Regions from separate parts of the Candidatus Pelagibacter bacterium nBUS_25 genome, predicted to be linked through region 2. Evidence: riboswitches for the same ligand, from Rfam matches in the RefSeq annotation. Region 2 holds a riboswitch; each other region holds the start of a gene.
The links. Region 2 has a riboswitch for S-adenosylmethionine ahead of ACIJYH_RS04635 (homocysteine S-methyltransferase family protein). Riboswitches for the same ligand answer to the same signal wherever they lie in the genome.
Positions count from the first base shown of each region.

Region 1: it holds a riboswitch for S-adenosylmethionine, as region 2 does, so the genes downstream of both, ACIJYH_RS05950 (homocysteine S-methyltransferase family protein) here and ACIJYH_RS04635 (homocysteine S-methyltransferase family protein) in region 2, are expected to answer to the same signal.
Region 3: it holds a riboswitch for S-adenosylmethionine, as region 2 does, so the genes downstream of both, ACIJYH_RS03160 (O-acetylhomoserine aminocarboxypropyltransferase/cysteine synthase family protein) here and ACIJYH_RS04635 (homocysteine S-methyltransferase family protein) in region 2, are expected to answer to the same signal.

Region 1 is NZ_CP172846.1:1,113,190-1,117,427, reverse strand. It holds gene ACIJYH_RS05970 (quinone oxidoreductase family protein) at 1-455, opposite strand, end outside; gene ACIJYH_RS05965 (pirin family protein) at 459-1,295, opposite strand; gene ACIJYH_RS05960 (CDGSH iron-sulfur domain-containing protein) at 1,332-1,571, opposite strand; gene ACIJYH_RS05955 (winged helix-turn-helix transcriptional regulator) at 1,700-2,059, shown strand; SAM riboswitch class V at 2,207-2,272, shown strand; gene ACIJYH_RS05950 (homocysteine S-methyltransferase family protein) at 2,404-3,465, shown strand; gene ACIJYH_RS05945 (haloacid dehalogenase type II) at 3,468-4,139, opposite strand; gene ACIJYH_RS05940 (RsmE family RNA methyltransferase) at 4,156-4,238, shown strand, end outside.
Region 2 is NZ_CP172846.1:862,009-866,246, forward strand. It holds gene moaB (molybdenum cofactor biosynthesis protein B) at 1-414, opposite strand, end outside; gene ACIJYH_RS04625 (sulfite exporter TauE/SafE family protein) at 429-1,175, shown strand; gene ACIJYH_RS04630 (putative 2OG-Fe(II) oxygenase) at 1,214-1,804, shown strand; SAM riboswitch class V at 1,896-1,959, shown strand; gene ACIJYH_RS04635 (homocysteine S-methyltransferase family protein) at 1,968-2,870, shown strand; gene ACIJYH_RS04640 (DMT family transporter) at 2,863-3,750, opposite strand; gene ACIJYH_RS04645 (YbaK/EbsC family protein) at 3,747-4,229, opposite strand.
Region 3 is NZ_CP172846.1:587,307-591,544, forward strand. It holds gene ACIJYH_RS03155 (COX15/CtaA family protein) at 1-541, shown strand, start outside; gene ACIJYH_RS03160 (O-acetylhomoserine aminocarboxypropyltransferase/cysteine synthase family protein) at 571-1,899, opposite strand; SAM riboswitch class V at 1,902-1,968, opposite strand; gene rplM (50S ribosomal protein L13) at 2,107-2,565, shown strand; gene rpsI (30S ribosomal protein S9) at 2,567-3,004, shown strand; gene argC (N-acetyl-gamma-glutamyl-phosphate reductase) at 3,038-4,057, shown strand; gene ACIJYH_RS03180 (hypothetical protein) at 4,057-4,238, shown strand, end outside.

The sequences.
Region 1 (4,238 bases), 250 kb from region 2:
CCAACTCCTCCAGCTGCTGCATGATAAAGAATTGTTTGTCCTGAATTTACAGGAAATGTTTTATGTAATAAATAAAATGTAGTTAAACCTTTTGTCATCAAAGTTGCCGCAACCTCAAGATCAATACCCTCTGGTACTTTTACAAGATTTTTTGTTGGGTAATTTCTGTGTGTTGAATAAGATCCTAATGGAATACCAGCGTAAGAAACTTTATCACCAATTTTATAATCTTTTACATTGTCTCCAACTTCAGTAATAACACCTGCACCTTCCAAACCCAAACCGCTTGGCATTTTTAAAGGATATAAACCTGATCTGTGGTAAGTATCTATATAATTAAGACCAATAGCTTTTTGTTCTATTGTTACCTGGTCTGTACCTGGCTTATCTAAAGTAATATCTTTAAGCTCTAAAACTTCAGGCCCACCATTTTTTTTAATTTCTATAGCTTTCATAATTTATTTTACAAATGTATCATTATGATAATCTTGTACTGCTTGCAAGATTTCAGCTTTAGTATTCATTACAAAGGGTCCGCCTCTTGCAATTTCTTCATTAATTGGTTTGCCTGAAATCACTAAAAACTTAGCATCTGATTTAGCTTTCACAGTTAAATCCTCACCTCTAGTTAATAGTATTAAGGTACTATCTTTAACATTGTCATGTTTATTTTTACCAATTTCAATTTCACCATTAATTAAATAAATAAAAGTATTATGAGTTGACGGTAATTTAAAATTAAATTCTTTATCTTTATTTAATTCAACATCAAAATAAAATGGCTCAACGTTATGACCTTTAACAGGGCCTTCAGCAGTTTCAAATTTACCAGCTATGACTTTAACTTGTTTGTCTTCATCTTTATGAACACTCATTTTATCTGCATCAATATAAATATATTCAGGCTTACTCATCTTTAATTTAGCAGGCATGTTTACCCATAATTGAAAACCATGAAGCTTACCTTCTTTCATTGCTGGCATTTCAGAATGAATTATTCCACTTCCTGTTTTCATCCACTGAACATCTCCCGCAGTCATTCTACCTTCGCCACCAGTGCTATCTTTATGTTCAAAATCTCCGGCTAACATATAAGTAACTGTTTCAATTCCTCTATGAGGGTGTGGTGGAAAACCTGCAATATAATCTTCACTATTTTCAGATCCAAATTCATCTAGCATTAAGAATGGATCAAAGTAATTTGGCTCAACACCAATACTTCTTTTTAATTTTACTCCAGCCCCATCAGATGCTGAAATAGGTTCAATAATTTTGCTTACTTCAATATTATTCATATCATGAAAGTAGTTAATAAAATTTTAATTTCAATGTTACTTTTTGTTGTGTGAACCATCACAGAATGGTGCATTGTTAGTTTGTTTACATGCACAGAAAAACATTTTTTTTGTTTCTTTTGCCTTGTATGCCAATGGTGTAAACTCAGTTCCTTTATGTGATCCATTACAAAATGGTTGTTTTTTTGATTGTCCACATGAACACCAATAATAAGATTTATCTTTTTCAACTTCTACTGCAATTGGTCCATTGCCAGCACTCTGTCCTTTAGTCATATTTACCCTTTCGATTAATTTGAGACATAACTAATGATTTGTTACAAATTATGCAAGTACGCAAAATAATCATACTAGTATTAAAAAACATACCTTGATACTTATAATAAAATAGTTATTTAAGTGACATGAAAGAATTAATTAATTGCCCAGCTGAAAGAGCTATATATTTTCTTGGTGGTAAGTGGAAAATAAGAATTCTATTTACACTGTTTCACAATAAGACAGTAAGATTTAATGAGTTAAAAAAAGTATTAAAAACTATCACTCAACAAATGTTATCTAAGCAACTTAAAGAGTTGGAAACTGATGGCATTGTTAATAGAAAAGTTCATCAAGTAGTACCTCCAAAAGTTGAGTATTCACTTACAGAATTCGGCTTATCAGTAATTCCTATTTTGAAATCTTTTTCTGATTGGAATAAAAGAAATACTAGAACTATCTCATTAAAACTTAATAAAAACTTTGAAGAAAACAGAATAAGATAAAGCTTATTCTTTTGACAACATTCTTTATTTGTGGTTCAATTGATTAGCGCTGATTTAAGTTAAATTGCAGAGCGCTTTAAAAAATCCTGCTAAAGCGACACTTTAACCACCGCTTTAGCCGGTGGTTTTTTTTTGAAATTATCTCAAATTAAAATCGGGTATTTGAACTGTATTGTGCGCCCAGCATTTTGCTAAAGCACTAAAAAGGAGAGAAGAGCTAATTTTTACCCTCTTTGGTTAATTAGTTTCTTTTCTCCAAATTAATGGAGGGAAGAGCTATTTCAAAATAAATTGATTTGATTTGTATCAAAGTTTAAGCCTCTTAACTCTGTATTGGAGAAAAAATGAAAACAAATATACTAAAAGAAAGATTAGATAAAGGACCTGTGATTTGTGCTGAAGGTTTTTTATTTGAAATAGAGAAACGTGGATATATGGCATCTGGAGAATTTGTGCCAATGGTATCTTTAGATCATCCAGAAGTTCTTGAAAATTTGCATAGAGAATTTCAACATGCAGGATCTGATATTGTTGAAGCCTTTACTTACAATGGACATAGAGAAAAGATGCGAGTTATAGGTAAAGAAGAATTACTTGAACCGCTAAATCGTTCTGCTTTAAAAATTGCAAAAAAGGTTGCTTTGGATACACCTAAAGGATCTCAGCCAAATTTAATGGCTGGAAATATTTCTAACTCAAATATTTGGAAGGAAGATGATAAGCAAGCTCAAAAAGTAGTTGAAGGCATGTTTTCTGAAATGATTGGTTGGGCAGTTGATGAAGGTGCGGATATGTTAATTGGTGAAACTTTTTATTATGCTGAAGAAGCTTTTAAAGCTCTTGAAGTAATGAAGAAAGCCAATTTACCAACTGTGTTAACAATTTCACCAATGGGTGAAAATAAAATGAGAGATGGAAAGTCTGTAGTTGATACATGTAAAGAGCTGGAACAAAAAGGCGCTGATGTTGTGGGCTTAAATTGTTTTAGAGGACCAGCAACAATGTTGCCATTCTTAAAGGAGATTAGAAAAGCAGTCAAATGTCATGTAGGTGCTTTACCAATTCCATATAGAACCAATGAAAAATTTCCAACTTTTTTTAATTTGCCTGACAGAGCCGATTGTGGCTGTCCTTCTCCACATGGAAGAACATTCCCAACAGCTTTAGATCCACATTTTTGTAATAGATATGAAATAGGTCAATTCGCAAAAGAGGCAAATGATTTAGGGATAAATTATCTTGGTGTTTGCTGTGGAGCTAATTCAATGCTGATTAGGGAAGTTGCAGAGTCAGTTGGATTAACTGTTCCAGCAAGTAAATATAGAGAAAATATGGAAAATCATTTTATGTATGGAAAAAATAAAAGAATTCCAAAACATATGACTGATTATGGAGATAAGGCTTAATTTTAATTAGATTTTATATTGGGTAATAGATCTTTTAAGTTTTTGATCTCTAACTTTGGTTGGTAGTCAAGTTTATCAAAAATATTATTATTTCTGTTTACCCAAATAGAATTATAACCATAATTTCCTCCACCTGATACATCCCAAGTGTTTGCACTCAAAAAAGCAACTTCATTTTTTTTAATTTGATATTTGTTAATTGGCATATCGTAAACTTTTGTGTCTGGTTTATAAATCCCTACTTCTTCGATTGAAAAAATATCATCAAAAATATTTTCTAAATTATTACTTTTAACTAATTGATTGAGAAGGGTGGGTGTGCCGTTTGAGAGAATAGCTAGTTTATATTTCTTTTCTTTAAGTGATTTTAAAACTTCTGTAACTTCAGAAAATGGAGAAAGGATTTTATAAAGATCTAACAACTCATTTCTCATCGAGAGGTCAATTTTATAAGCTTGCATTGACTTATCCAAACTATCCTCAGTCACTTGCCAAAAATCTTTATGTCTTTTCATCAAACTTCTAAGCCAAGTATATTCTAGTTGAGTTGTTCTCCAATAATTTGCAAAACCTTCCCACTTATTACCAATTTTTTCTTTACATTTTTCTGCTGCTGAATTGACATCAAATAATGTGCCGTATGCATCAAAAATTATTGCTTTAATATTTTTCATAATTAAACTTATCTTAATGAGTAATATTAGATTATTTTATAGTGAAAGTTTATCACTTAATTTAACAGCTACACTTGATAAATCACAATCTCATTATGT
Region 2 (4,238 bases):
TGCATCAGTAACACCACCAGAAGAACCTGGTAAAGCAAAAACATATTTACCATTTGCTAATACTGCGCATGCCCTAGATTGTATTGCAGAAGTTCCTACTGTTTTAAGACTTATTGTTCGAAAAACTTCTCCAAAACCAGGTATTTGTTTGTCTGCAACCTCTTCTATTGCTTCTGGGGTAATATCTCTTCCAGTAAGCCCTGTTCCTCCAGTGGTGATAACTACATCAATATCTTTTTTATTAATCCAATCTTTTAAAATTAAAACAATATCTTCTTTGTTGTCTTTGCATATTTTTCTATCAATTAATTTATGGTTAGCTTCTTTAATTTTTTCTACAAGAATAGCTCCAGATTTATCATTATCAAATGTTCTGGTATCTGTTACAGTCAATAAAGCAATATTTACATTCATAAAATTTTTTAAGCATGATTATATTATCAATATTTTTTCTTATAACATCAATATTATATTCTAGTGTTGGTTTTGGAGGTGGGTCTACTTATCTGGCTTTAATGTTAATATGGGAAATTCCTTTTTACATCATTCCAATATTGGCATTATGTTGCAACATCATTGTGGTTTCGGGTAATTCAATAAATTATATAAAATCTGGTAATTTTAGTCTCAATCTACTTTTACCCTACGTAGTGGGGTCTGTTCCTTTGGCATTTTTTGGTGCTTCATTATCAATTTCAAAAGAATTATTTGAAATATTGTTATTTATAATTTTAGCTATTGCTGGAATTCTATTATTAAATAAAAGTAAATTTTTTGATAGTAATAAAATTAAAATAAATCAAATCCCAAAAAAAATATCTATTCTTATTGGTTGTGTCATAGGATTTATTTCAGGAATTGTAGGTATCGGTGGCGGTATCTTTTTAAGTCCAATACTTTTTTTAATAAAAGCTGGTTATCCAAAACAAATTGCTACAACTGCATCCTTATTTATTTTAATCAATTCTATTTTTGGAGTGGCTGGACAATTAACAAAAGATATTGTTTTAAATCAATTTTTAAATTTCTGGCCTCTTTTCTTGGTAGTCTTTATGGGTGGTCAAATTGGTAATTTTTTAAATATTAAGTTTTTATCGAATAAAACCTTGTCCTTAATTACATCTTTATTGGTCATATTTGTGGCTATAAGGATGGGTTTAAAGCTATTACCATAATCTTGATTTAATTAACATTTACTATATCTAAACATTCAATGAAAAATATTAAACCTTTTGGGCCATCAATTGGAAGAGCAAGAATTTCGAATAAATTTTTTAAATGTCTAAATAATGAGTTTAATGAAAAATCTAAATCAAAAAAAATTGACTATAGTTCTAAATTAGCAAGCCAAATTAAAAAAGAATTAAAAATTTCAGAAAAATTTGTCAAAAAAAATCTAGAAAAAGAATTAATGAACCATATTACAAAATTTTTAAATAATGAAAAAATTAAGAATATAAAAGAAATTAAGATCTTAAATTTATGGGTTGTTCGACAATTTAAAGGTGAATACAACCCTATTCATTACCATGAAGGAGATTTATCAGGTGTGGGTTACTTAACAATACCTAAAAATATGACTAACAATAAAATGGTAAAGAATAAAAAGATTAAAACAAATGGAACTATAGATTTCATAAATGGACAAAAAGGTTTTTTAAGCAAGAGTATATATAATGTGGTACCAAAACTTAAAGAACTTATCATTTTTCCAAATTATTTACTTCATACTGCTTATCCTTTTAATATTAGTGGTGAACGTAGATCGTTTTCTTTTAACGCTAAAATTATATTAAAAAAATAATATACAAATACAAATATAATTAGTATAAATAATTTGCCGATTTGATCTTATTGCGGGCATAAACTGCTAAAAAGAATAATTCCCACAAAATCAATAAGCGAGGTAGTTGAACTATATTGTACACCTAGCATAAAGCTGAAGTACTAAAAAAGTAAGGACTAAAGTGGATTTAAATTTTTTCAAAAAAACAAGGGTGCTAGATGGTGGAATGGGCCAAGAACTTCTAGCAAGAGGCATGAAACCTAACGGAACATTATGGAGTGCTAACGCTATATTAGATGAAAATTACCATCAACTCTTATTTGATACACATAGAGATTTTATAAAAGCTGGTGCTGAAGTAATAGTCACAACAACTTTTACAACAAGACGAAAAAGATTAAGAGATAACAATGTTGAGGAAAAATTTGAATACTTAAATAAAAAAGCTGGTCAAATCGCACATGATGTTAAAAAAGAATTTCCAAATATTCTTGTAGCAGGTGGAATACCTCCTCAAAATTTAACTTACGAGGCAGATGAAAGAAGTGAAGAAGAGATTATTAAAAACTTTAATGAACAGGCAAAATTATTAGATCCTTATGTGGATTTTTTTTATTTTGATGTATGGAGTAGCATTAAAGAATTTAAGTGTGGAATAGAGGCAATTAAAGAATTTAATAAACCTTATCTCATTGGTATTCATATATCTGAAGGTACAAATTTACCGAGTGGCGAAAATATTTCAGATATTAAAAATATTATTGATGAACAATTACTTGGTATTATGCTTTCATGTGTGTCACCTGAAAACTATGAGGCTAATCTTGAGGAGCTAAAAAGTTTAAATGTTCCTTTTGGCTTTAAGATAAATGGGTTTATAACTACTAAACCCAAAAATGGTTACACCTCAACTTTCTCAAAATCTAATGGTAATCCAAATGAATTCTTAGGACAAAGAAAAGATCTTACGCCTAAAAAAATTGGAGAAATTGTTAAAAAATTTAAAGATAACGGTGCAACGATATTAGGAGGGTGCTGCGAAACTAGGCCAACACACATAAACGCAATGGCTGCAGTTAAATAGTTTTTTTATTATCAGCTTTTTTAACAAAATAGATACCAATACAGACAGCTATTAGAGATATTAAAACCTTAATCGTTATTAATTCTTTCAAGAATATATATCCAAGTATAGTGCCAAATATTGGTATTAGATACGATACTTGTGATTGAAAAATTAAACCATTGTTTTTTAAAATTCTGAATCTTAATAACCAAGCAACGCCTGTTGGCACTATACCAAGATATATAACTGATATTAATGAGTCAGTTCGTGGAATTGATTGCCAAGGTTGCTCTATAAAACTCATTAATGGTAATAAAATTATAATTGCCCAAATTAAAATTGACCCTGTTACATTTTCATTTTTTTTCTTACTTATCTTTAAAGTTAAAACACCACCAACAACATAACAAGTTGAACCAAGCAATATTAGTAATGCTGAGTTGAAATTATTTTCATCAATTAAGATATTGTCAGAAAATAAAAATACGATTCCTGAAAATCCAATTAAAATTCCAAATGTTTTTACCAAATTGAACTTTTCATTCTTAGTAAAAAAATGTCCAAGAACAGTAGAGCTTAATGGTGTAGTAGACATTAATATTGCTGCTAAATTACTTTGAACAGACTTTACCCCATATGCTATTAAAAAAAATGGCGCTACTAAGTTGATAAATCCAATCATAGCAAACCAATGCCAGTCCTTTGAAAATGCTTCTATTTTTATATTTTTGTAATAACAAAGAAGTAAAACTGGAATTGCTCCAAAAAAAACTCTTAAAAAAGCAATTGTCACGGGTCCAAATGAATATGTTGCAATCTTAATATTAAAAAAAGCTGACGCCCAAATTAAAGCTAATGTTGTTAATAAGATGTAATCTATTAATTTTGGTTGTCTCATTCTGTTATCTCTTTTATTTCACCGGTAGTTAAAATTTTTAATTGACTAAAATCTATTCTAAAGACACAATTTGGGTGCCCAGCTGCAGCGAAAACCGTTTTAAATCTATTTAAATTACTATCAATAAAAATTTTTACTTTATTTAGGTGCCCAACAGGTGAAACTCCTCCAATTGTGTAGCCAGTAATTTTTTTAACATCATTTGGATGGGCCATGGACACATCTTTTTCATCTAAAATTTTTTTAAGTTTATTTAAAGAACATCTTTTATCGCCTGATACCAAACAAAGTACAAAGTCATTACTTGAATTAAATAGTAAACTTTTAACAATTGCCCCAACATTACAACCTAAAGCTGTAGCCGCATCCTTTGCTGTTCTTGCTGTTTGCTCTAAACAAATAATTTTGAGATTTGGATCAAAATCTTTAATAGTTTTTCCAGCTCTTTTGACTGGTTCTTTTTTTAATAAAGGGTTCACTGTAAATAA
Region 3 (4,238 bases), 270 kb from region 2:
GTTTACAGCCTTTATTATTCTTTCAATTGTTTTTTGGAATGTTTTAAAATTAACCAAACTACAAATTAATCAAATTTCTATTAAATTATTTTTTATTAAATTTTTTCTTGTTTTGCTATTTATACAATTAATTATTGGTGCTTTTGTATCAGGTATGGATGCTGGAACCATTTATAATACATGGCCTTTAATGGGCGCTTCTTATTTTCCAGATGATAGTAAAATGATTGAATTTTTAAGCATTTCTGTTTTTGATAATCCTTCTATTGTACAATTTTTACATAGAAATTTAGCCTACCTAATCATGATAGTTTATATTTTTCTGTTAATTTCTATCTTCAAGGAAAGAAATAAAATATTTATAAAACCAATTTTAATTATTGGGATAAGTTTGTTTTTACAGGTTGTGTTAGGAGTATTAACTATTTTATCTGGAGTAAAGATTATTTATGCATCTTTACACCAGATAAATTCTATTTTGATAATATTATCGACTTTATATTTCCTCTACATATCCAGGTATGAGGAAAAAACTAATTAGTTTCTATTTGTTGACATATAAAACTCAAATTAACTAACAGCTTTTAATTTACCTTTAGAAGAATTCTCTAAAGCTTGATCCAAATCATCAATGATATCGTCTATATGCTCCAAGCCAATACTCAATCTTACATAACCAGGTGTTACTCCAGCTGCAGCTAACTCATCTTCAGTAAGTTGACTATGTGTTGTTGTTGCCGGATGAATTGCTAAGCTTCTAGCATCACCAATGTTTGCAACATGGTAGAACATTTTCAAAGACTTAATAAATCTTTTCCCTGCTTCAATACCTCCAGCTAGTTCAATGCCAACTAGCGCACCATAACCACCTTTAAGATATTTTTTAGCTCTACTATTTATTTCATCATTATGTTCAGTAGCATAAATCACTTTATCGACCGCTTTATGTTTCTTTAAATAATCAACAACTTTAGAAGCATTTTCACAATGTTGTTTCATTCTTAAAGCTACGGTTTCTAAACCTTGAATTACCCCAAAGGCATTATCAGGTGATAGTGCTGAGCCAAGATCTCTTAAAATTGTTACTCTTGCTCTCACTGCAAAAGAAACATTAGCACCTGTAAGTTCTGGAACAGCTTTTCCCCAAACTACACCTCCATAGCTAGCATCAGGTTCGTTGAAAAGAGGTTGCCTTTTTGGATCTGCTGTCCAATCAAAATTACCACCATCAACTAAAGCTCCACCAACAACAGTTCCGTGACCAGCTATATATTTTGTCAGCGAATAAACCACAACAGCAGCCCCATGTTCTAATGGCTTACAAATTACCGGTGCAGCTGTATTATCAACAATAAGTGGTATATTGTATTTTCTTCCAATATCTGAAACTTCTTTGATAGGAAAAGCTCTTAAATATGGATTTGGTAAAGTTTCTCCATAAAAAGCTCTTGTTTTATCATCTATAGCTTTTTCAAAGTTTTTTGGATCAGAAGGGTCAGCATATCTTACTTCAATACCAAGTTTGCTTAAAGTATGCGTGAATAAAGATACAGTTCCACCATAAAGATCTGTTGAACTAACAATATTATCTCCAGCTTGAGCAACATTTAATATTGCAAAAGTTGAAGCTGTTTGTCCTGATGAAACGGTTAAACTTGCTAAGCCTCCATCAAGTGCCGCCAGTCTTTTTTCCAATACATCATTGGTTGGGTTCATGATTCTTGTGTAAATATTGCCAAACTCTTTTAATGCAAACAGGTTGGCTGCATGCTCCGTGCTATTGAATTGATATGATGTAGTTCTATAGATAGGCACTGCTACAGCATTTGTTGCAGTATCACTTCTGTAGTCTCCACCATGAATTGCGATAGTTTCTGGATTATTTCTTTTTGTACTCATTTTTACTCCTTTTTTAGTGCTTTAACTTAATGTAAGGCGCACAATATAGTTCAAATGCCTACCGATAATGTTGTGTAAATTCCTGTTTAGCAGTTTTATGCCCGCAATAGGATCAAATCGGCTCAAACCTTTTAGCAGATAAGTATTGTAATGCAAGCCAAATATCAAATTGACTTTGCAATTAATAATAGTATTAATCCTGGCACAATGACAAAATTTGTAAAAAAAGACCAAGTAACATCATCATGGTTCGAGATAGACGCAACTAATGCTGTTGTTGGTAGATTAGCAACTGTTATTTCAAAAATTATTCGTGGCAAAAACAAAACTACTTATACTCCTCATATGGACCACGGTGATTTTGTTGTAGTTAAAAATATCGAACAAGCAAAATTTACTGGAAAAAAGTTTGAGGATAAAATCTATTATAGACACACTGGCCACCCAGGTGGAATTAAAGAGACTACACCTGAGAAATTACACGAAAAAAAACCAGGTGAAACTTTAAAGCTTGCCGTAAAAAGAATGCTTCCTGGTGGAGTGTTAGGTAGAAAACAATTAACTAAATTAAAAATTTATACAGGTAGTGATCATCCACATGCAGCACAAAATCCTCAAATTATTGAGTTAGGCAAATTAAACAGCAAAAACTTAGTTAGAAACTAATATGGAAAATACTCAAACAGCATCAAAAACACCTAAACTAAAATTAGACTTTAAAGACAGTAAGTATGCAACAGGTAGAAGAAAAACTTCAATTGCAAAAGTTTGGTTAAAAAAAGGTTCAGGAAAGATTTATGTAAATGGAAAATTATTTAATGAATATTTTTCAAGTGAATTTCATCATCTTCAAATTACTAGACCTTTTGATATAATCAAACAATCTACCGACTATGATGTTAGATGTAGTGTTAGTGGGGGAGGTCCAACTGGTCAAGCAGGTGCCTTAGTTCATGGTATTTCTAAAGCTTTAGTAATGTTTGATGAAAATTTAAAATCTACATTAAAAACTGAAAAACTTACAACCAGAGACTCTAGAGCAGTTGAAAGAAAAAAACCTGGTAGAAGAAAAGCTAGAAGAAGCTTCCAATTCTCTAAAAGATAATTCTTTTTTAATTTTAAACTGTTATAATATATTATGCCTAAGCTTAATGCGTTGGTTGCTGGTTCAACTGGATATATTGGAGTTCAATTAATTAAATTATTAATTAAACACAAATTTATAAACATAAGATTTCTATGCGGAAATAGTTCTGTAGGAAAAAATATTTCTAGTTATGACAAATCTCTTTCAGGAAAAAATTTACCAAAAATTATTAAATTTAATAAAAAACTTTTAAAAGATGTTGATGTAGTTTTTACAGCATTACCCAATGGAGAAGCACAAGATATTTCAAAACATTTAACAAAAAATATCACTTTAATTGATTTAGCTGCTGATTTTAGATTAGAAAATAGATCAGAATATTTAAAATGGTACAAACAAAAACACAGAGCAGTAAATTTAATTAAGAAAAGTATATATTGTCTTCCAGAAGTTAACGGAAAAGATATAGGTAAATATCAGATTGTATCTTGTCCGGGTTGTTATCCAACTTCAATACTTTTACCTTTAATTCCTCTTTTTAAAAAAAAATTAGTTAAAGTTAACAATATAATAATGGATTCTAAATCTGGCTATTCAGGAGCTGGTAGAGGTGTCCATAAAAAATTTAAAGATAAAAACCTATATGAATCTTTAAGTGCTTATGGTGTTGGCTTTCATCGACATAATTCAGAGATTGATCAAATGTTAAGAAAATTCACTAAAAAGAAATTAAGTTTTAATTTTACACCTCATTTAACTCCTATGTTTCGAGGTATTTTAAGTACTATTTATATTGATCTAGAAAAAGGTGTTACTCAGTCAAAAATAATTAAGACACTAACAGATTTTTATAAGAATGATGATTTTTTAAAAATTTTAGAAGCAAATAGTCTGTTAAGTACAAATGATGTAATTAACTCAAACAATTGTTTCATTTCTGTTTGTAAATCTAAATACAAAAATAAGATTGTAATAATTTCAGCTATAGACAATTTGATTAAGGGTGGAGCTGGTCAAGCAGTACAAAATTTAAATATGAAATTTAATTTCCCAATTAAAACAGCTTTATAATGAAATTAGTCTTTATTTTTTTTATTTTTTTTATTTTAAATAATTGTTCATTAAACAAAGATTCTAAATATTGGACAGAAGATGTGGTAAAAAAAAGTGAAGATCAAAAAAAATTATCTGAAGTATTAAAAAAGTCAGAAGACATAACAAATATGAGTTATGACGAATATAAGATTTATAT